2 regions of the Nonomuraea sp. NPDC049141 genome follow, and region 1 is predicted to be linked to the other one. Evidence: riboswitches for the same ligand, from Rfam matches in the RefSeq annotation. Region 1 holds a riboswitch; the other holds the start of a gene.
What was found. Region 1 has a riboswitch for thiamine pyrophosphate ahead of AB0B91_RS12910 (FAD-dependent oxidoreductase). Riboswitches for the same ligand answer to the same signal wherever they lie in the genome.

Region 1 (11,443 bases):
ACCGCGCTGCCCGACCTCGCGCTCCGTACCCTCGGCGGGTCGGTCGTCGCCGCCAGCGACGAGTCGTTCGCCGAGAAGGAGAGCCTGATCCGGCCGGGACGGCCCGGCTTCCAGGCGGAGACGTTCGGCAACAAGGGCCAGGTCTACGACGGCTGGGAGACCCGCCGCCGTCGCGAGCCCGGTCACGACTGGGCGATCGTCCGGCTCGGCCTGCCGGGTGTCGTGCGCGGCGTGGTGATCGACACGGCCTGGTTCAAGGGCAACTACCCGCCCCACGCGTCGGTCGAGGCCGTGGCCGTGGACGGCTACCCGTCGCCCGCCGAGCTCGCCGACGCCCCGTGGGTGGAGATCGTGCCGAGAAACGACCTCAAAGGCGACACCGAGCACCCTTTCGAGGTGACCGACGAATCCCGTTATACGCACGTCCGGCTGAACATGTACCCCGACGGCGGCATCGCGCGGCTGCGCGTGCACGGTGAGGTCCGGCCGGATCTGTCCCTGTACGACGGGCTCAGCCTCGACCTGGCCGCCCTGGCGAACGGGGGCCGCGTCATCGCCTGCTCCAACGAGTTCTACTCGGCCCCCGACAACGTCCTCGCCCCCGGGCTGGCCCGCCACCAGGCGGAGGGCTGGGAGACCGCGCGGCGGCGCGAGGAGGGGAACGAGTGGCTGGTCATCCGGCTCGCCGCCCGGGGCGTCATCCGGCTCGCCGAGATCGACACCACGAACCTGCTGTTCAACGCGCCCGGGTGGGTGTCACTGACCGGGTACGACGGTGACCGTGAGGTCGGGCTGCTGGCCAGGACGCGGTTGCAGCCCGACACCCCGCACCGGTTCCGGCTGGAGGGCGACGAGCCGGTCACACGGGTGCGCGTCGACATCTACCCCGACGGCGGGCTGGCGAGGGTCCGGCTCCACGGCAACCTCGCCTGACCGGCCGCCGAGGTCACTGCCAGAGGACGACCGTCGCGCCGGGCGGGCGCTCGCTGTTGCCCGCCGGGCGCTGGAACCGGACGACTCCATCCTTCGTGAGCTTGCGGACCTGCACCTTGAAGCCGAGCCCCTGTAACTCGTTGCGGGCGTCGTTGGTGTTCTTCCCCACCACCGACGGGACGAGCTGGAACTCCTGGTCGTCACGCGCCTCGTTGTCGCCCTTGAACCATTCCCAGAAGTCGGTCTGGCACCGGGCCACCGTGATCATGGCCTGTGCGCCCTTGTCGACCTCGGACTTGGCCTTCGGCGCCTGCGCGATCACCGTGCACGGCTCGGCGTCGTCATCAACCTCGTTGACCTGCACCCCGAAGCCCTGGGTGGTGAGGTAGTTGGCCGCCTCGTCCTTGGGCATGCCGGAGACGTCGGGCATCACCAGCCCCGCGCTGACGTAGATGTTGACCTTCGAGCCTTCCTTGACCTTCTCGCCCACCTCGGGGGAGGTGCGGATCACCTTGCCGCGCTCGACCCCCTGATTGGCCAGCCGGCTGACGCGATTGACGTCGAGCCCGGCCTTGGCGACCGCGGTGCGGGCCTCGGGCTCGGACATGCCCTCGACGTTGGGCACCAGCACCCGCTTCGGCCCCAGCGAGGGCACTAGCGTGAGGACCGAGCCGCGCTTGAGCTCGACGTTCCGTCCCGGGTCGGTGCGGAGGACGAGGCCCTCGGCGATCTTCTCGTCGTTCTCGCCAGCGGCCGTCTTCACCTTGAAGCCACTGGTGGTGGCGGCCTTCTGGGCGACCGCCAGGTCCGTGCCGACCAGGTCGGGCACCGGTACGTACGTGGCCTGCGAGAAGTACCAGCCCGTCAACGCCACCGCCACCACCATGACGACGGCGAGCACGACCAGGAACCAGTTGGGCCGGAAACCGGCGCGCCGCGCGGGCACCTCCTCGCGCGGCTGGATCAACGTGTGGTTCGGCGCCGCCTGCGGCATCTGGAGCGGCGCGGTGCCGGGTCTGGAACCCGGCGCAGAGTACGGCATCGAGTGCGCCTGGGACGTCCGCGTGTGCGCCGGCGGCGTCGTCATACGGGGCAGCATGCGGTGCGCGTCCACGGCCGCCACCAGCATCGCGGTCGCGTCGGCGGGACGGTCGTCGGGAGAGCGCGCCGTGGCGTGCGTCACCAGCGTGTCGATCAGCGGCGGCACCTCCGGCACCACCGACGACGGCGGCGGCACGGTGTCATGGACGTGCCGGTAGGCCACCGACATCGGCGTCTCGCCGTCGTAGGGCTGCTGGCCGGTCACCAGCTCGAACAGCATGATGCCCGCCGCGTAGACGTCGCTCCGCACGTCGGCGCCGCCCGTCATGACCTGCTCGGGCGACATGTAGCCGATCGTGCCGATCATCACGCCGGTACGGGTCTGGTTGGTGGCCTCGATCGCCCGCGCCAGGCCGAAGTCCACCACCTTGACCCGGCCGTCGTCGGTGAGCAGCACGTTCTCGGGCTTGACGTCGCGGTGCACCATCCCGGCCTGATGGGCCGCGCCCAATGCCGCGAGCACCGGTATCATGATCTCCAGCGCTTCGCGGGCGGGCAGCCTGCCCCGGTCGCGCAGGGTGTCGCGGAGCGTCTTGCCAGGGACGTACTCCATCGACAGATAGACCACGTCGGTGTCGGTGCCCTGGTCGAAGACGTGCACCACGTTGGGGTGGGAGAGGCTGGCCACAGACTTGGCCTCGCCGATGAATCGCCGCACGAACGCCGGGTCCTCGGCGAGCGAGCGATGCATGACCTTCAGCGCGACCGTGCGGTCAAGCCGGACGTCTAGCGCCAGGTAGACGGTCGCCATACCGCCCCGCGCGATCCGGGACTCGATGCGATAGCGCCCATCGAGCAGCCGGCCGACCAGGGGGTCCGCAGTCGTCGTGTCCACCCCGCTGAGTTTACGGGCGTTTTGCCACTGGCAAGGCCTGACCATCCGAAACCGATGCCGAGCCGTGCTCGTTGGAATGCCCCCATTTTCCGCTTAATCGGACATAAGCCACCGACGTCCCGCCACTCCCACGAGGGTATCGGGCTGCGGGGGGTTGGGGTCTGGGGGATCTGCAGGCCTGCTGTCTGCCGGCCCGGGGCCTGCTGGACTGGGGTCTGCTGGCCGGGGGTCCGCAGGCGTGCTGTGCGCGGGCGCTGCTGGGCGCTCGAGCACCACCCCATCCGGACGGAAGACCGTGGCCCGGCCGGACACCGTCGAGTGCCGGTCTGGTGCCGCGCCCGTCGGCGGCCGCGCCAAGGTGCGGGTGCAGGCCGCGCGGAAGGGCGCGGACCGGGGCTACGGGCCCGTCGGGGAGGAGGCCTCCGCGTAGCGGCGGCGGGGGATGCGGCCCGCCTGGCGGGCGAGCCGGCCCGCCTGGACCGCCGCTCTCATGGCCGTCGCCATCAGTTCCGGCCGCTGTGCCCTGGTGACGGCCGTGGCCAGGAGTACGGCGTCGCAGCCCAGCTCCATGGCCAGGGCGGCGTCGCTGGCCGTACCGATGCCCGCGTCGAGGATCACCGGCACCGAGGCCGCCTCCACGATGAGCTCGATGTTGTGCGGGTTGCGGATGCCGAGGCCCGAGCCGATCGGCGCGCCGAGCGGCATCACCGCCGCACACCCGGCCAGCTCCAGGCGGCGCGCCAGCGCCGGGTCGTCCCCGATGTACGGCAGCACCACGAACCCGTCGGCCACCAGCCGTTCCGCCGCGTCGAACGTCTCGATCGGATCCGGCAGCAGCGTCCGCTCGTCGGCGATGACTTCGAGCTTGACCCAGTTCGTGCCGAGCGCCTCCCTGGCCAGCCGGGCGGTCAGCACGGCGTCGCCGGCGGTGAAGCAGCCGGCGGTGTTGGGGAGGACCTTGATGCCGCGCTCGCGCAGTACGTCGAGCACCGAGCCGGGCGCACCGGGGTCGAGCCGCCGCATGGCGACGGTCGTCAGCTCGGTGCCGGACGCGACCAGCGCGTGGTCGAGCACCTCCAGCGACGGCGCGCCGCCGGTGCCCATGATGAGCCGGGAGGAGAACTTCTCCCCGGCGATCAGCAGATCATCCACCTTGCACCGCCGTCAGAACCTCCACGCGGTCGCGGTCGCCGAGCGCCGTCGTCTCCCAGGCGCTCCGCGTCACCACCTCGTCGTTCACGGCCACGGCCACGCCGGTCGTGGCCGCCGTCAGCGTGAGTACGGCCTGCGCCACAGTGGTGCCGTCGGGCACCTCATGCGCGGCCCCGTTGATGGTCACATTCATGAAATATCCCGATACCTCAATGGCGAGCACAGCTCCGCCATCTCGCCCTCCTCGCCCAGCACAATGGCCGCCGTGAGCGGGGCCAGCAGCACCCCGCCCCGGTGATGCCCGGTGGCCAGCACCAGCCCCGGTGTGCCGCTGGGCCCGATGAGCGGAACGTTGTCCGGCGTGCCCGGCCGCAACCCCGCCTCCACGTCGGCCACCTCCAACTCGGTGACGCCCGGCACCAGCTCGCGGGCGTCCCGCAGCAGCTCGTACAGCCCGCCCGCCGTCACTCTCGTGTCGAACCCCAGCTCCTCCTGCGTCGCCCCGACCACCAACTCGCCATCACCCCTCGGCACCAGATAGACGGAGGCCCCGTGCACCGTCCCGCGCACGCATCTGCCGAGCAGCGGCTGGGGGGAGCGCAGCCGCATGATCTGCCCCTTGACCGGTCGCACCGGAACATCGACCAACCCGGCACTCCACGCCCCGGCCGCCAGAACGACCCGCTCGCCCCGGATCTCGTCGGGCACGTTCGCCTGGGTGGGGTCGCTCGCGGGTATGGCGTCCTCGCCGACCGGAGGCGCAGGCCGCACGGGGTCCTCGCCCGAGAGCTGGTGGGCATGAGGCGTGCGTCGTGCCGGGTCCTGAGCGGGTGGCCCGTCCGGGGCCGGCGACCGGTCCAGGGTGAGCGGCCTGTCCGGGGCGGGCGACGGGTCCGCGGGTGTGAGGCGTACACCTACGACCTTGTCGCCGTCGCGGAGCAGTTCGCTCACGCGAGCCCGTACGAGCGGGACGCCCAGGCGATCGAGGGCGGCCAGGAGCGCGGTGGTGACGCGGCGCGGGTCCACCCACGCGTCACCCCGGGCCAGCAGCCCGCCACGGACGGAGGGCGCCAGCATGGGCTCCAGCCGGCGGCACTCGCGCCCGGTCAGCCGTTCGACCGGTAGCCCCAACTTCTCCATGAACGCGGCCAGTTCCCCGAGCGCCGCCAGATCGTCGGTCCCGAACGCCACAGCGAGCGTCCCATCGACCCGGAAGTCCAGCCCGGCCCGCGCCGCGTCGCTGAGCCCCCTCATAGCCTCGTCAGACGCCCCAGGCCCGCTGGGCTCACTTCCGTCAGCCTCAAGCCCCGTACCAGCGCCAAAGCCCGTACCAGCCTCAAGGCCGGCGTCGGCGGCGAGTTCGGAGGCGAAGGACGGCCAGCGGCGCAGGCTGGCGAGGCCCAGCCGGAGCAGTGGTTCCTCTGTGTAGGTGACCTCACTCACCGGGGCCAGCATGCCTGCCGCCGCGTGCGAGGCCCCCGAGGCCGGAGCCGGGTCGACCACGGTGACCGGCCGTCCGGAGCGGGCCAGGCGCCAGGCGATGGACAGCCCGACGATCCCGCCGCCTACGACGATGTCCACATCCGCTCCCTTCGCCGGCATGATCCGGATCAGGTGTCTTGCGGTCGAAGGCCCGGTGCAGCCTTCCTCTCAGCCCGGTAAACGGCCGGACTCCCGCGCGTCTTACGCCCCCAGCCTACGGCCTCGGCGCGACGATCCGGCACGGCCCCCGTTATGGTCTTGAACGTGAATCATGTCGTGGTGGCAGGCGCCGGACTGGCGGGCGTACGTAGTGTCGAGGCGCTCCGCGCGAGAGGGTTCGACGGCAGGATCACCCTCATCGGGCAGGAACGGCACCGGCCCTACGATCGCCCGCCCCTGTCGAAGGCGGTGCTGTCCGGCAGCAGTGACTCCAGCTTCGTCGACGCCGACCTCGCGGTGCTGGAGGTGGACTTCTGGCCGGGCGTCTCGGCCAAATCGCTGCGGCCTGGCGTCGTCGAGACCTCCGAGGGCGAGCTCGGCTATGACGGTCTGGTCATCGCCACCGGAGCCGAGCCGATCACGCTGCCCGGCGACGGCCAGCAGCACGTGCTGCGCACCCTGGACGACGCTCTGGAACTGCGCGCCCGGCTCGTCAAGGGCGCCCGCGTGGTGATCATCGGCGCCGGCTGGATCGGCGCCGAGGTCGCCACCGCCGCCCGCCGGGCCGGCTGCGCGGTGACCGTGATCGAGGCCGGCCCCACCCCGCTCGCCCAGGCGGTCGGGCCCGAGATCGGTGCCCGCACCCAGGGCTGGTACGAGGACATCGACCTGCGGCTCGACACCCTGGTCGGCTCCGTGGACGAGGGCGGCGTCACGCTGGCCGACGGCCGCTTCATCGAGGCGCACGTCGTCGTCACCGGCGTCGGGGTGCGCCCGACCGTCGGCTGGCTGGCGGGCTCCGGCATCGACCTGGACAACGGCGTCGTCACCGACGAGCACATGCGCACCTCCCTGCCGAACGTCGTGGCGGTGGGCGACTGCGCCGCCTGGTGGTCGCGCCGTTTCGAGACCCGGCTCAGGGTCGAGCACTGGGACGCCGCGCTCAACTCACCCGAGGTGGCCGCCGTCTCGCTGCTGGGCGGGGATTCGGTGTACGACCCGGTGCCCTATTTCTGGTCCGAGCAATTCGGCCACATGGTCCAGTACGCGGGCCACCACCCGGCCGGAGACCGCCTCCTCTATCGGGGCGAGCTCGAAGGCAAATGGTCGGCCTGCTGGCTCAATTCGGACGACACCCTGGCCGCGGTACTCGCCGTGGATCGGCCACGGGATCTCGTACAGGGCCGCAGAATCATCGAAGGCGGCCACCGCGTCGACGCCGAACGCCTGGTAGATCCCGACGTCTCCCTACGGGATTGTGTTGTTTGAGCAAGCACGGCATGTGGTAGTTGTGGTTTCGTGACGCTTTCTGTTGCGCAGATCGACCGGGAGACCGACCAACTCGTCGCCGAGTGGCTCACTCTCCCCGAAGTGGCCGCGCGCCTCGACCTCTCACTGGGGCGGGCCAAGCAACTCCTCAAGGACCGCAAGCTGCTGGGTGTACGCCGGGGTGGTGGCGGGCCACAAGTGCCCGCGGTGTTCCTTGACGGAAAGGACGTGATGAAGGGCCTGCCTGGCACCCTCTCGGTGCTGCGGGACTCCGGTTACGACGATGTCGAGTCGCTCCGGTGGCTCTTCACCCCCGACGACTCCCTACCTGGCTCGCCTGTCGACGCCATCAGGGCCGGTCGTCATACCGAGGTCAAGCGGCGTGCCCAAGCCCTCGCTTTCTGACGCCCGCCTCTACCTCTGCACAGACGGCCGCCGCGAACGCGGTGATCTGGCGGACTTCCTCGACGCGGTGCTGGCCGCCGGCGTGGACATCGTCCAGCTGCGGGAGAAGGGGCTTGAGGCGCGCGAAGAGCTCGCGCTCCTCGAGGTCTTCCGCGACGCCTGCGACCGGCACGGCAGGCTGCTGGCGGTCAACGACCGGGCCGACATCGCCTACGCCGCCCGGCCCGACGTGCTCCACCTGGGGCAGGACGATCTTCCGGTGAAGGTCGCGCGAGAGATACTCGGCGACGACGTCTTCATCGGACGGTCCACCCACTCCACCGCCGAGGCGTCCGCCGCGGCCGTGGAGGAGGGCGTCGACTACTTCTGCTGCGGTCCTGTCTGGCCCACGCCGACCAAGCCGGGCCGCCACGCGCCGGGGCCGTCGCTGCTCCGGCACGCGGCGTCGCTGGGTGGCGGGCGGCCGTGGTTCGGGATCGGCGGGATCGACCTTGCCAATCTCGACCAGGTCAGGTCGTACGGGGTCGAACGGGTCGTGGTGGTACGCGCCATCACGGACGCCGACGATCCGGGCGCCGCGGCAGCGGAGTTCGCCAAGCGCCTGGCCGGCTGACGGGCGCGGCGCCTGGCCCCTGCGATACGTCGTGCGTACGGTGCGTCGTGCGTGCCGTGTGGTGCGTTGGACGGTGCGTCGTGCGTGCGGTCGCCGGGTTCAGGTGGTGCGTGAGGTGGCGGCCACCGCCAGGCTCGACAGGGCCGCGCGGGCCTCCGGCGTGATGGGCGCCTTGCCGAGGAACGTCAGTGCCTCGGCGAGGTAGTCGCCGATCATGTCCTCACACGCCCGCAGCGCCCCCGTGCCCTCGATGATGCCCCGCAGCACGCTCACCCCGTGCTCGTCGAGCCCAGGGTCGCCGAGCAGGGCTCGCACGGTCTCGGCGTCGCCGGGCGAGGCCGCGGCCAGCGTCCTGGCGACCAGCATCGTCCGCTTGCCCTCGCGCAGGTCGTCGCCCGCCGGTTTGCCGGTCTGCGCCGGATCTCCGAACACGCCCAGGATGTCGTCGCGCAGCTGGAACGCGATGCCCACGCGCCGGCCGTACTCCATGCAGAGCTCGTCCATCCACGGCGCCAGCCCGCCGGCGGCGAGCACCAGGCCGAGGCGGAGCGGTTGTTCGACGGAGTATTTGCCGCTCTTGTAGAGGGCGACGCGCAGGGCGGACTCGAAGGTGTTCTCGCCGTGCGCCTGCTCCAGCAGGTCGAGGTATTGGCCGCACATCAGCTCGGTACGCATGTGGTCGTGCACCGGCTGCGCCGCCGCGAGTGACTCGGGCGGCAGGCCGCTGCTGCGCCACATCTCGCCGGACCAGATCAGCAGCAGGTTGCCCAGCAGGATCGCCGCGCCCTCGCCGAACTGCTCCGCCGAGCCGTGCCAGGCCGACTTCTCGTGGATGGCCTGGAAGCGGCGGTGCGCGGACGGCATGCCCCTGCGCAGGTCGCTCTTGTCCATCACGTCGTCGTGCACCAGGGCGCTGGCCTGGAGGAGCTCCAGGGACGCGGCGGCGGTGAAGATCTCGGGCACGTCGGTGCCGCCCGCGCCACGCCAGCCCCAGTAGCAGAAGGCCGGGCGCAGCCGCTTGCCGCCGGACAACAGGTCGTCGGCGGCCGCGCGGAGCGGTTCGAGTTCGGTGTCGCCGGGAGCGGGCAGCTGCCGTTCGACGAACTTCCGCAGCGCGGCGTCCACCTCGGTACGCAGGGCGTCCAGGCTCGCGGCGTCAGTGGTCATAGCACTGAGACTAGTGGCCAGGCAGTGGCGGCGGATCTCCAGGGACGGGGCATGTGGCGGTAGCCTGGTCCACATGGCGCTTGGTCGACCCTCCATCCTGCCCGATCGTGTCCCCACCGTCCGCGAGCTTCTCGCCTCCGGTGCACGGTCGTTCTCCTTCGAGTTCTTCCCGCCGAAGACCGACGAGGGGGAGCGGCAGCTGTGGCGGGCGATCAGGGAGCTGGAGTCGCTGCGGCCGACGTTCGTGTCCGTGACGTACGGCGCGGGCGGCTCCAGCCGTGACCGCACGGTGGACATCGTCGAACGGCTGGCCCACGACACCACACTCACTCCTGTGGCGCATTTCACCGCCGTCAACCACTCGATCCGCGAGCTGCGCCACCTGATCGGCCGCTTCGCGGACGCGGGCGTGCGCAACATCCTCGCCGTACGGGGCGACCCTCCGGGCGACCCGACGGGGGAGTGGGTCCAGCATCCCGAGGGCGTCCTCTACGCCGAGGAGCTCGTGCGGCTGATCCGGCAGGTGGGCGACTTCTGCGTGGGCGTGGCGGCGTTCCCGTACAAACACCCGCGCTCGCCGTCGATCGAGTCCGACACCGACTTCTTCGTCCGCAAGTGCCGGGCGGGGGCCGACTACGCGATCACCCAGATGTTCTTCCAGGCGGACGACTATCTGCGGCTGCGCGACCGGGTGGCGGCGCAGGGCTGCGACACGCCGATCATCCCCTGCATCATGCCGGTCACGCAGATGAGCACGATCGCCAGGTCGGAGCAGCTGTCGGGGGCGCCGTTCCCGGCGGAGCTGGCGGCCCGCTTCGAGGAGGTGGCCGACGACCCGGCGGCCGTGCGGCGGCTGGGGATCGACCACGGGGTGGAGCTCTGCCAGCGGCTGCTCAATGAGGGCGCGCCGGGCATCCACTTCATCACCTTCAACCGGTCGAGCGCGACGCGCGAGGTGTTCGAGCGGCTGTCCGTGGTGGAGGCGCTGTCCGCGTGATGCTCGTTCACATGAAAAGCAGTTTTCTGTACGGCTGAGCCCGGTGGGCCCCAACCGCCGACCGGGGCTGGGGCCTGTCCAGGGGAACGGTTACGGGGTTCCCCGGCTTGCCGCCGTGACGTGCGTGTCGTTGGCCGTCTACGTACATGCCGGACGCGGCGGGGATGTCGGGGCCGGCGTCTAGAGTGGCGCCCACCTTGACGCGTCGATCGGAGCCGTGATGACCGCCACACCCCGGGATGCCTGGGACGACATCCTGGCCCGCGCCTTCGCTGTCCTGCTCGGCAAGCCGGTGGACGAGCACGACCCGAGCGCCTCCTACGGCGTCTACTACTGCTGCGACGATCTATCGTTCGAGCTGTTCAAGAAGGGGTTCGACATCGGCCCGCTGGCCCGGGGAGAGCTCGTCCGGGCGCCGTTTCCCACCATTCCGGTTCTGGGCAAGCTGCTGGAGGGTTGGGACCTGATCGCGCCTCACTGGACCATCGACCTGGGCCGCTCGCTCTTCTATGGCGAGGACTCCGGGCACGGCATCGACGGCCTGGAGGACGGGCTACCGGGTGCGGAGCTGGGGCGGATCCTCGTCGAGCGCGGCATGAAACCGGCGGACCTGAAACAGGCCTACATGACGGTCATGTTCCGCGCGCACACCGACGGCTCAGTGATGGACGCGATGCGGGCCGCCACCGGCACCCTGCGCGGCCCCGGCCACCTCTTCCCGCTGGAGCCGGCGTACGGGGTGGATCCCCGCTGGGACGGCCCGCTGTCCTCCATCGCCCATCCTGGGCTGAGCGAGCATCTGCGGCACCTGTGCCGAGACGAGGACACCGCCCGTGCCGACGGCGCGTTCTATTTCGGGTCCGATGCCGACGCTCTTCCCTATCCGGTGGTCGCGGGATGGCGTTTCGGGGAGGGGCAAGCCTGGTCGGCGGTGGTTCAGCTGCCAGGCAGCGGCGGGCCGCCGACGGCGTCCCGCCAACCGTCGTACTAGGGCTCAGTCGATCCGCTGGCAGATCTCCACCGGAAGCTGAGGAGACCACGTCTTGGTGGCCTCGTCGTACGCGCGGGCGTAGCCGTTCTTGAACCCGGAGCAGGGAGCGGCGATCGTCGTCTCCACATAGATGGCCCCGCCGGGGGTGATGGGGTGCGGCCGGGCGATCTCCCACCTGGCGAACGCCACCCGGCCGGTGGTGAACTTGACGGCCAGGTAGACCCGGCGGTTGACGGTGAAATTGCCGCCGGCGACCTTGAGATGGCCGTTGAAGGTGTAAGTGAACAGGAAGGGCTGGGCCTGCCGGAGACCCTTGAAGGTCGCGCTGGTGATGCCCGC
Region 2 (11,443 bases), on a different contig from region 1:
CGGTCGATCTCCTCGCCGAGCGCGGTCAGCATGATCACCGGGACCGGCCAGCGCTCCCGGAGCTTCTTGCACACCTGCAGCCCGTCCATCTTGGGCAGCATCAGGTCGAGCACCATCAGATCGGGCGGCCTGGCGAGCGCCCGGCGCAACGCCTCCGCGCCGTCACCCACGCATTCGACCTCGTGCCCGTCGCGCTCCAGATAACGCGCCACCACCTCGGCCACGGTCGGGTCGTCGTCGACCACCAGGATGCGCGTATTCACTCTTTCACCGTACGGCGGGGCACCCCGAATCGACACTTACGTCATTGGTTCGTAAGCCTCGCGGATCATGCCCGCAGGACGTACGGTGGGCGCATGAGTCGAGTCGTCATGCTCGTACTGGGCGCCCTTCTGGGGCTCTTCGTACTTTTCAACTTCGTGCTGCCCATGATCATGGGGCTGCTCAAGGTCGCGCTCATCATCGGAGTCGTCGCCCTTCTGGTGTTCATCGCCGTCACCCTGGTCGGGAAGTCGTCCTCGTCACGGTGACGCTCTTCCTGTTCGATCCTTGGCTCATCGGCGTGACCATGGTGGCGATCCTGCTGCTCGCCGCCTGGGCCGCCCGGCTGCTGCCCGCCATCGGCGGCGACGCGCCCGGCTTCCCGCTGAGCTATGCCCGGCGTACGGCCTTCCAGCGCCTGCGCCACCCCGCCGCCGCCGGTCGGCCGCGGCCACGAGCTCCGTCATCACGCCCCGCTTCCGGCTAAGCGGGGTTCTCTCTTCAGTGAGCCCTGATCCATCTTTCTTGATTGAAGGGGCTCATGTTCGACTCTCTCGTCTCGTTCCTGCTGACCGTCTCCGGCGACAACGCCGCGGTCGCCATCATGCTGTTCACCGTGGCCGTACGCCTCCTGCTGCTGCCGCTCGGCATCCGCCAGGCCCGCGCCACCCAGATCCAGAAGCGGCTGGCGCCCAAGCTGCGCGAGTTGCAGAAGCGGTGGTCGCGTAATCCCGAGCGGCTGGCCAAGGAGACCACCAAGCTGTACGCGAAGGAAGGCACCTCGCCTCTGGCCACGATCCTGCCGGGATTGGGGCAGCTTCCGTTCATGTGGGTGATGTATCGGGTCGCCACGCACCCGACCGCCTTCCTCGGCCACGACCTGCTGGGCGCTCCGCTGGGTCAGCATGTCGCTGGAATCGTCACCAATTACGGTCTGGTCAGTGGGCCATTTCTGGTCTTCGCCGTGGTCATCGCGCTGATCGCGGTCGTGGCCTGGATTTCGGCCCGGAAGGTGAGCGCCACACTGCCGGCGGAGCAGCCCGCGATGATCCGCAGACTGATGCCGCTGATGCCGTTCGGCTCGGTGCTGGCCGCCGCGGTGCTGCCGCTGGCGGCGGGACTCTACCTGCTGATCTCCACGGCGTGGGTCGCGGGCGAGCGCGCGATCCTGGCCGCCCGGCCGGTCTGAGCGCCCGGTTACCCGGCCTCTTTGAGTGCGTGGACCTGCCCGTTCATCGTTCCGTTGGGGGCGAGCAGGATCGCCCACACCGTCGTGATGTCACCGTCGTGGCGGACTCCCCAGCTCTCCGCGACGTACTCGACGATGCCGAGCCCCCTGCCTCCGAGCGACGACATGGTCGGCCGGCCGGCGCGGGGCTCGGTCGAGGCGCCCCCATCGCTCACCGCCACCTCGATGTGCTCGTCGCTCTTCAGCCAGGCCACCCTGACCATGCCCGACGGCAGCGGATGCGCATGCCGTAGCGCGTTGCTCAGCAGCTCGCTCACCACGAGGACGGCATCGTCGATCGCGGTGGAGAAGACACCGCAATCCTGCAGGTCAGTGGATAGACGCTGGCGGGCGACGGCGACGCTGGACGGCGCGTACGGCAGTAGCACCACGCTTGACACACCCACCTCCCCGCTCCCAGTGCCCCCCACGGGAACACTTCCCCGGTACGACCGAAATGCCCCGTTACTCGATCCCAGAAACCGCATCTCGATCACAGCTTGTACACATTGGACGATAGATCAGCTCAACTGTGACCACGTCGTTACCGCATCGGTGTGTCGGATCGGATAAGAGAAGCGTTGCCCAACACGAGGCGCATTCGGGTGCCTCCGCCGGGTCGCGGATGGGCGCTCACATCGCCGCCCTGAGCCCTGGCGAGACTGCGGACGATGTACAGCCCGAGGCCGACACCGCCGAACCTGCGCCGGTCACCACTGTCGACCTGGACGAACCGTTCGAAGACCCGTTCGCGGTCCGGCGCGGCGATGCCGACTCCCTCGTCGTCCACGACCACGACCACGGCGTCCTCCTCGGGCCAGGCGCCGACGCTGATCAGGCCGCCCTTCGGCGAATACTTGAAGGCGTTCTCCAGCAGCTGGCCGAGGATGATGTCGGTGGCCAGCGCGTCCCCGCTGACCTGCGGCAGGGCGTCGGAGATGGCCACCTCGACCCGGTGCCTGTCGGACAGCACGGGCAGCCCCAGCGTGGCCGCGTGGATCCGCTCGGCCAGATCGAACGCCTCGATGCGTACCGGCGGCTCGTCGGCGCCCGCCCTGGCACCGAGCAGCAGGTGGTCCATGAGCTGCCCGAGCGACCTGGCCCGCTCGGCGATCGTGTGGACGGCGGCGCGGCGCTCGGTGTCGGTCAGCTTGTCCCAGCGCGAGTCGAGCGTGCTGGCGAACCCGCGCACGATCGTGATGGGCGTGCGCAACTCGTGGCTGGTCGTGGCCAGGAACAGGTCCTTGGCCTCCTCCAGCTCCTTGGCCGTGGTCACGTCGCGGAAGTCGATGACCACCTCTCCCGTCTCCTCGATCTCGGCGCTGACCACGTCCAGCCAGCGCCCGGTCTCCAACTGGTAGGTGAGTTTCTCCCCCGGGCTGGGCAGCGGAAAGGGCAACTGCTCGCCGAGGACGGCCTCGACCGGCATCGCGGTGAGTTCGGCCGCGGCCGGGTTCCACTGGCTGACCCGCCCCGCGCGGTCGAGCACGGCGATGCCGTCGGCGCTGGCGTCGAACACCGCCCGCTCGTGCGCCCGCTGGCGTACCGCCTCCTGGTAGGCCACCGCGTTGCCGACCGCGATGCCGGCGTGCCCGGCGAGCAGCTCCAGGAGTTCGAGCTCCAGGTGGCCGGGCTTGCGTTTGGCGAACAGCGCGTACAGCGCGCCATAGGGACGCCCGCCGACCGCGGCCAGCCCGAGCGCGATCGTGTGCAGCCCGTCGAGCTCGGCCCAGACCAGGTCGCCGAGGCCCTGTGACTCCAGCATCACCGTCTTGCCGGTGCGTAAGAGCTTGCCGACCAGGCTGGTGCGCAGCTCGGCCGTCACGCCCTTGAGCGAGTCGGGCAGCTGGTGAGCGCTCACCAGCCGCAGCCGCTCGTCCTCGATGAGCACGAAGCCGCCCGCGTCGGCGCCGGTCAGCTCGGTCAGGCTGGCCGCGATGCGGTCGAGGACCGCGGGCAGCTCCAGCTCGGCGTTGATGTCACCGACCACGTCGGTGAGCCGGCGCACCAGCCTGGCCCGCCGCGCCATGCGATTTCTGGCGGCCTCGTCGGCCTCGGTCAGGTGGTGCACGAAGACGTAGCCCGCGACGGCGCTGCCCGTGAGCAACGCGCTCGTGTCGACCCGTAGATCCAGCACGGTGCCGTCCCTGCGCAACCGCTTGGTGCGCAGCGACACCTGGCCGCCCGTGCGCACGCGTTCGAGCACCGCGTTGTGCTCCGCTGTCAGCTCCCCCGGCACGATCGGCGCCCTGCGGCCCAGCAGCTCCTCGGCGGACCAGCCGAAGAGCCGCTCCGCCGCGCGGTTCCAGACGAGTACGGTCTGATCCCGGTCGAGCGCGATCACGGCGTTGGGCGAGCTGGCGAGCACCGCGCGTGCGATCTCATCGTCACTGCCTGCTCTGTCGTCACCCACACCTCCATAGTGCCTGTGGCGTGCGGCGTTCGTCGGGCGATCCGTCCGATACGCTGCGGGCACGGCCTTTCCAGGCGGGGGAAGAGGGTGACGGGTATGTCGAGTGGCGATCTCGATGCCCTGCTGCGGGTGACCTCCGCCACCTACCGCGGCGAGGTGCCGCCCGATGTGGCGTTCGGCACCTATGACGGCGCGGTCGGCCGGCTGGTGCTGGCGGTGAGCGGCAAGGGCGTCGTGGCCTGCAGTTTCGAGGCCGAGGAGGTCGTCTTCGAGCTGGTCGTCAGGCATGTCGGCGCGTTCGTCGGGCCCGACCCCGGGCGGCTCGACCCGGTGCGCAGGGAGCTGGACGCCTACTTCTCCGGCCGCCTGCGGGCCTTCGCCACGCCGGTCGACCTGTCCATCGCCACGACGTTCGCGCGCACGGTGCTGCAGAAGACGATGGCCGTGCCTTACGGGGAGACCGCGACCCTGGACGAGATCGGCGAGAGCATCGGACGGCCACGCGCGCTCCGCGCGGTCGGCAACGCCCTCAACGCCAACCCCGTCTGCGTGATCGTGCCCTGTCACCGGATCGTGCCGGGCGACGGCGAGCTCGGCGACTACGCGGGCGGCCAGGCGGCCAAACGCCACCTCCTCAACGTCGAGCAGCGCTCGCGCGCCTGACGCCCGTACACGAAGCCTGAGGCCCGTGCTCAGCGGCGGGTGGCCGACGTGCGCCTTGCCGCCGCGCCGATCGCCAGCGTCACCAGCGCCGCCACGAGGGCCGCGCCGAGCGCGCCGTTCATCCACGGCTGCCGGGTGAACCCGATGGCCGTACGCACCGCCGCCCAGAGGTGGTCCCACGCCGGGACCGTGGGCGTGGAGGTGGTCAGCCAGTACGCCACGAAGCCGAGCGCCCAGGGCACCAGCATGGACCAGCGGGCGGGCGCGTTCTCCTCGGTGTTCCACCGCGAGTGCCCGCCGAGCAGGAAGTAGTCGACCGCCAGCACCGCGAACATCGGCACGAACACCGCCCCGATCACCCCCAGGAACGTCCCGTACGAGTTCACGTCGACCACGAGCGCGATGCCGGTGGTCAGCACGCCGATGGCGATCGAGATGACCCGCCGGTCGACGCGCGGCATGAGGTTCTGCAGCGACATGGTCGTGGAGTAGACGTTCGCGAACGACTGGTCGGCCTCCCGCAGCACCAGGATCGCGAAGAACAGCGCCCCCAGCGGCGCCGCGACGAACGGCCCGAACACGGCCGTGCCGTCGGCCTCCACCGCGGCGGACCCGGCGATCGCCACCGCGTACACGCCCAGCCCCAGGCAGGCGACCTGCGCCAGCGTGTAGCCGCCGACCACGCTGGTGAAGGCCGCCCGGCTCGACCTGGAGTGCCGGGCGAAGTCGGCCGCGATCGGCACCCACGAGACCGACAGCGCGATGACGTAGTCGACCGCGGGCGCGAACGCCGCCCACGACCCACCGCTCTGCGGCGGAGCCTTCGACAGGAACGCCACCGCGAACCAGATGAGCGAGATGATCACCCCGATGGTGACGTAACGCCGCAGCAGCCGGATCGACCCGAGCGGCCAGATGGTCAGCGACGTGGTCAGCACCCCCGCCACCACCACCCACGCCTGGTACGGCACGGCGTCACCGAAGATGGCCATGGCGCCCTTGGAGATCACCCACAGCTCGAAGGCGCCCCACCCGATCATCTGGATGATGTTGAGCACGGTCGGGAGGTACGACAGCCGCGCCCCGAACAACCCGCGCAGCAGCACCATCGCCGGTCGCCCGGTCTGCGTGCCCGGAACGGCCGCCAACCCCACCATGGCGCTGCCGACCAGACTGCCGACCAGCGTGGCCACCAGGGCGGCGGTCAGGGTGAGCGGAGCCCCGCCGAGCGGGTTGAGCAGAAGCAGCGCTCCGCTGAACCCCAGCAGGCTCACGGCCAGGTTCGCCCACAGGGCACCCTGGTCGAGCAGCCCGAGCGTCTTTGGGGGAGTTCCCTCGAGGGTCAGCGGAACTTCGTCAACGACATGTGTCATCGCTCACTCCCTACGCCGGCATTACCCGGACAGGTTCAAGCGGTCGGCAACAGCGGTAGTTGCCCTCTCAGCCTGGTTGCCCCAAGCTCCCGCGTCAGTTGTGCAGTTTGCGCCCTCATCTTGCCCTATGAGGAGGTGACTGACCACAGGGGGGTCTCACACCCCTCGTACGTGATCGTCCGAAAAGCCATATAAGGGCGGTTCATCCCAGTAAGATCGCCGCCATGAAAAAGACGATCATGTCCCTCGTGGTGGCCGCGGCCGCCGCGACCGTCATCCCGCTCGCGCCGGGCACCGCGCTGGCCGAACCGGTGCCCTCCGGCTGCCACAGCGGTATCTACTACCAGCCCTACAAGACGTGGGCCAGCTGCGACAGAGGCTCGGGGTATGTGCAGGCCATAGCCACGTGTCCCAGCGGCTCGACCACCAAGAAGGTGAAGGGTCCGTGGAGGCCGGTCACCGGTGGTACCGAGGGGCAATCCGTCGCTGTATGCCCCGGTAAGCGCAACGCCGTCGGCCACGCCTGGGACATCAAGAAGTACTGATCAGGTAATCCGTCAGGCGACGAACGGCGGGTGTCCCGTCTCGCTGACCATCGGACGGCTCGCGCCCGCCCAAGACTGCATGCCGCCGTCGACATTGACGGCCTCGCGCCCGAGCTGGTTGAGCCAGGCCGCGACCTGGAACGAGCGGCCGCCGACCCGGCAGACCACGTAGACGGTCCGGTCGCCGGGCACCTCCTCGACCCGCCCCTGGATCTGCGTCATCGGGATGTGCACTGCCTCGGGCGCGTGCCCGGCCACCCATTCGTCCTGCTCCCGCACGTCGAGCAGGTAACCGTCGGTGGGAACGTCGCTGGCCGGGATCTCTGGAACCGTCATGCCTCCATCATCTCGCGTCGCTCGTCGTAGACGGCACGCGCCTGGGCGATCTCCTGCTGGTGCTCCTCGGTCCAGGTGACCAGGCTCTTGATCGTCTGGTGCAGGGTCCGGCCGAGCGGCGTGAGCGCGTAGTCGACCCGCGGGGGCACCACGGGATGGACCGTACGGCTGACCAGGCCGTCACGCTCCAGGTGACGCAGGGTCACGCTGAGCATCCGCTGGCTGACGCCGTCGATCTCGCGGCGCAACTGGGTGAAGCGCAGGCTCTGGCAGTCGAGCAGCGCGATGACCAGCAGCGACCACTTGTCGGCGACACGGTCGAGTATCTGCCGGACCTCGCAGTCCTCCCTGGTGTCCCACTGCCGCACGTCGTAGTCGTCGTCCACGGTGACCTCGCAGTAACCGGGTGACTTAGAAGTGCCGTCTTCCATGGGATCTCATGCTGCCGGATGATTTGCACGGTTACAAGAGATAACCGAGATGCCGATAAGTAACCGGGGGTTGATCATGTCCAAACGCGCTTGGGGCATGCTGATCGTGCTGTGCGGAGCCGTCTTCATCGAGGGCACCGACGTGGCCATGCTGAACGTGGCCCTGCCGTCGATCAGGGCGGATCTGGGGCTGTCCACGGGCATGCTGAGCGGGGTGGTGAGCGCCTACGTCCTGGGCTGTGGCGGTTTCATCCTGCTCGGCGGCCGGGCGGCCGACCTGCTGGGCAGGCGCAGGATGTTCCTGCTCTGGCTCGGCGTGTTCGTGGTGTTCTCCGGGCTGGGCGGGTTCGCGACCGAGGGGTGGGTGCTGCTGGTCGCCAGGTTCTTCACCGGTGTCGCGGCCGCGTTCATGATGCCCGCCGGACTGTCGCTGATCACCACCAGCTTCCCCGAGGGCAGGCAGCGCAACCGCGCGCTGCTCGTTTACGCGGGGACGGCCGCGGCCGGGTTCGCGCTCGGGCTGGTGGTCGGCGGCCTGCTGAGCTCGATCGGCTGGCGCTGGGTCTTCTTCGCGCCGGTCATCCTGTCGCTGACGATCCTGATCATCGCCGTCCCGGTGCTGAAGGAGCAGCACACGCCCCGGCCCGCGGGCGGCGTCGATCTGGCGGGGGCGGCGACCATCACCGGCGCGATGACGCTGCTGGTCTACGGCCTGGTACGGCTGGAGCACCCCGCCGACGGCCCTGGCTGGACCGTCGCCGCGTTCGCCGGAGGCTTGGCGCTGCTGGCGGCGTTCGTGGCGATCGAACGGCGGGCGGCCACGCCCCTCGTCCGTCTCGGCGTCCTGCGCTCCGCGCCGCTGGTGCGCGCCAACCTGACGGCGCTGCTGCTCACCGCGTCGTTCTTCGGCTTCCAGTTCCTCATCACGCTGTACCTGCAGGAGCTGCGCGGCTGGTCCACCGTCCAGACCGGCCTGGCCCTGCTCGCCGCCGCCGCCGACGTGGTGCTCGCGCCCACGCTGACCCCCTGGCTGGTGCAGAGGTACGGCAACGCCCGGGTGATCTTCGGCGGCCTGCTGTCCGGGCTGGCGGCTTACGGCCTGTTCGTGGGAGTCGGGATGGACTGGTCGTACGCGGCCATGCTGCCGTCGATGCTGATGATCGGGCTGATGTTCGCCTTCGTGTACGGCCCGCTCACGATCGTCGCGACGGAGGGCATCGCGGAGGACGAGCAGGGGCTGGCCGGCGGGTTGCTGAACACCGCCTTCCAGTTCGGCGCGGCACTCGGGCTGTCGATGGTCACGGCCGTCAGCGTGGCGGCGCTCGGCGACGCGACCTCCGCCGAGGCCGGGCTGGCGGCCATCAGGACGGCGCTGCTGGTGCCCGTGGCCGCCACAGCGGTCGCCGCGCTCGTCATCGCCACCGGGCTCCGCCGCCGACCGGCCGCCCCCACCGGCCAGGCCGGAGAGGCCGAGGAGCCCGTCGCCGCCAGGGCGTGAAGCGTTACTTCAGCAGGCGGGACAGGCGGCGGTCGGCGAGCGGCTTGCCGCCTGTCTGGCAGGTGGGGCAGTACTGGAGCGCGGAGTCCGCGAAGGACACCTCACGGATCGTGTCGCCGCAGACGTCGCAGGCCTGACCGGCGCGATTGTGCACGCGCAGGCCGGACTTCTTCTCCGCCTTGAGGTCCTTGGCGGCCAGGCCGTGCGCCCGCTCGACCGCCTCGCGCAGTGTGGTGACGATGGCCTCGTGCAGGTCGGCGATCTGGGCGTCGGTGAGGGTGGCGGCAATCTTGAACGGGGACATCTTGGCCGCGTGCAGCACCTCGTCGGAGTAGGCGTTGCCGATCCCCGCGATGACCTTCTGATCGCGCAGCAGGCCCTTCACCTGGGTGCGGCTGCCGCCCAGGATGGCCTTGAGCGCGGCCACGGTGAAGGCGTCGTCGAGGGGGTCGGGCCCGAGGGCGGCGACACCCGGCACGTCATCCGGATTCTTGGTGACATAGACGGCGAGGCGCTTCTGCGTTCCCGCCTCGGTCAGCTCGAACCCGGGCGCCAGCCCCTCGTCGTCGGGCGCCAGCCGGACCCGTACCGCCAGCGGGCCCTTGCCCGGCCGGACCGGCTTCGCGCCCGAGAGGTCCTCGCGCCAGCGCAGCCACCCCGCGCGGGCCAGGTGGATGACCAGGTGCAGCCCGTCGCAGTCGAGGTCGAGGAACTTGCCGTGCCGCGCCACGCCCGTGATGGTCAGCCCGCCGAGCGCGGTGACCGGCGGGTCGAACGTCTTGAGCGCCGAGAAGGCGACCACGTCGACACCCAGGACCGTACGACCAACCGCCCGCTGGCGCAGGAAACCGGCGAGCGATTCCACTTCGGGGAGTTCCGGCATGCCACCAGGGTACGTTCCGTAGTCGTCCACAGCCTGTGGACAACTACGGAACGTCCCAGAACGCCAGCTCGTGCGCCATGCCCTCGATGAACAGCGCCTCGGCGCGCGCGGGCTCCGGGGCGGCCTCATCGATCATCTCGGCGATCCGCACGGTCAGCGCCGCGAAGCCGGGATCGGCGTACGTCTCCACCCACCGGCGGTAGCGTGGCTCGGCGGGCAGATTCTCCGCCAGCAGCCGACCAAGCTCCGAATATCCCCACATACACGGATAAAGCGCCGCCAGCCCTTCGCCGTAGTCGGCGGCCGACTCCAGCAGGAACGCCGTGTAGGCCGCGCACGCCGGCCCCTTGCGCGCGTTCTCGAGGTCCGCCCCGAACGGGGCCGACAGCTCCCGGTGCAGGCTCAGCTCGTCGTGGAAGGTCGCGTGCGCCAGGTCCACGAGGTCGCCCAGATGCGCGGCCGGCGCCTGCCAGGCCAGCCGCGCGAACACCCGCACGTAGTCCAGCAGGAACAGGTAGTCCTGCTCCAGCCACGACCGGAACACCGGCTCCGCCAGATCACCGCGCCCGATGCCCACCACGGTGGGATGCGCGAGCTGCGCGTCGAGGAGGGGGCGTCCCACCGCGTGCAGCTTCTCCGAGATACCCATGAACGGCACGTTAGTGTCAAAGGATGAGTGTCACGATCGCGGAAGAACTGCTCTTGCTCGCCTACAGCGAGGAGGAGGGCAAGCAGCTGATCGGCTCGACCCAGCTCGATCCGGCCCTCGGCGGCGCGATCCTGGCGGAGCTGGCAGTGAACGAGCGGGTGGCCCTGTCCGGCAAGAAGGTGTCGGTCGCGAACGCCACCCCGCTGGGCGACGACGAGCTCGACGCGGCGCTGACCCGCATCGCGGAGGAGGGCAAGGAGCGCAAGCCCGACTGGTGGGTCCAGAAGCTCCACTCCACCAAGCTGCGCAGGCGGCTGCTGACCCGGCTCGCTGAGGCGGGCGTGCTGACCGAGGAGCGCGGCCGGGTGCTCGCCATCTTCCCCACCACCCGCTGGCCGGAGGCCGACGGCAGCGTCGAGGCGGAGGTCAGGCAGCGCGTGGGCGACGTGCTGGCGGGCGCGGAGCCCGACGCGCGCACCGCGGTGCTCATCGCCGTCATGTACGCGGCCAAGCTCGACCGCAAGGCGTTCCCTGGGGCGAGCAGGAAACGCGTCAAGGAGATCGCCGAGGGCGAGTGGGCGGGCGACGCGGTGGCCAAGACGATCGCCGCGATCAACTCGGTCCTCGTCATCGCCGCCACGAGCGCCGCCATCGGCTCTGCCACCACCTCAGGTAACTGAAAGGTCCGGTACGGCAAGCCGTACCGGACCGTCCGGAGTCGCGGGGTCAGCCGGCGTCGAGAATGTCCTTCGGCACCGGCTTGTCCTCCTTGAGCGCGTTGAACAGGGCCAGGGCCTTCTCCTTGTCCCACTTGACCGCGCTGCCGCCGCCCGCGATCTCGTTGCCGCCGAACGGCACGACCGTGGTCACCGGGCTGTCGCCCATGGCCAGGCCCAGTGACAGCATGTCGAACGCGCCCGTGTCCTCATCGACGGCGACCGCGTCGGTGGCGCTCATGGCCAGCGGGATCGAGGTGAACGGGTTGATCAGCACGCCGGGGCTGGCGGCCTTCTTGACGACCGCGCCGAGGAACTGGCGCTGGCGCTTGGTCCGCTCGAAGTCGGGCAGCGCGCCGCCCTTGCGGGTACGGACGTAGCCGAGCGCCTGCCCGCCGGTCAGCAGCTGGACGCCCTTCTTGAGCTTCAGCCCGGCTTTGGGGTCGT

Region 2: linked by a shared signal. The riboswitch ahead of AB0B91_RS46805 (cytosine permease) and the one ahead of AB0B91_RS12910 (FAD-dependent oxidoreductase) in region 1 are both predicted to bind thiamine pyrophosphate.

What each region holds. Positions count from the first base shown of each region.
Region 1 covers NZ_JBEZDR010000004.1:130,993-142,435, forward strand. Annotated here, with positions in the region: gene alc (allantoicase) at 1-933, shown strand, start outside; gene pknB (Stk1 family PASTA domain-containing Ser/Thr kinase) at 947-2,869, opposite strand; gene AB0B91_RS12900 (thiazole synthase) at 3,266-3,973, opposite strand; gene thiS (sulfur carrier protein ThiS) at 4,014-4,214, opposite strand; gene AB0B91_RS12910 (FAD-dependent oxidoreductase) at 4,211-5,602, opposite strand; TPP riboswitch at 5,592-5,709, opposite strand; gene AB0B91_RS12915 (FAD-dependent oxidoreductase) at 5,768-6,931, shown strand; gene AB0B91_RS12920 (Rv2175c family DNA-binding protein) at 6,962-7,336, shown strand; gene thiE (thiamine phosphate synthase) at 7,314-7,949, shown strand; gene AB0B91_RS12930 (polyprenyl synthetase family protein) at 8,049-9,116, opposite strand; gene metF (methylenetetrahydrofolate reductase [NAD(P)H]) at 9,190-10,113, shown strand; gene AB0B91_RS12940 (hypothetical protein) at 10,334-11,104, shown strand; gene AB0B91_RS12945 (hypothetical protein) at 11,108-11,443, opposite strand, start outside.
Region 2 covers NZ_JBEZDR010000021.1:127,892-139,334, reverse strand. Annotated here, with positions in the region: gene AB0B91_RS46840 (response regulator transcription factor) at 1-263, opposite strand, end outside; gene AB0B91_RS46835 (hypothetical protein) at 357-530, shown strand; gene AB0B91_RS46830 (DUF6412 domain-containing protein) at 527-748, shown strand; gene yidC (membrane protein insertase YidC) at 803-1,450, shown strand; gene AB0B91_RS46820 (ATP-binding protein) at 1,459-1,890, opposite strand; gene AB0B91_RS46815 (PAS domain-containing sensor histidine kinase) at 2,034-3,902, opposite strand; gene AB0B91_RS46810 (methylated-DNA--[protein]-cysteine S-methyltransferase) at 3,999-4,565, shown strand; gene AB0B91_RS46805 (cytosine permease) at 4,595-5,938, opposite strand; TPP riboswitch at 5,929-6,041, opposite strand; gene AB0B91_RS46800 (hypothetical protein) at 6,163-6,483, shown strand; gene AB0B91_RS46795 (rhodanese-like domain-containing protein) at 6,496-6,819, opposite strand; gene AB0B91_RS46790 (helix-turn-helix domain-containing protein) at 6,816-7,250, opposite strand; gene AB0B91_RS46785 (MFS transporter) at 7,327-8,748, shown strand; gene AB0B91_RS46780 (DNA-formamidopyrimidine glycosylase family protein) at 8,753-9,631, opposite strand; gene AB0B91_RS46775 (transcriptional regulator) at 9,675-10,280, opposite strand; gene AB0B91_RS46770 (GPP34 family phosphoprotein) at 10,304-10,960, shown strand; gene AB0B91_RS46765 (LCP family protein) at 11,007-11,443, opposite strand, start outside.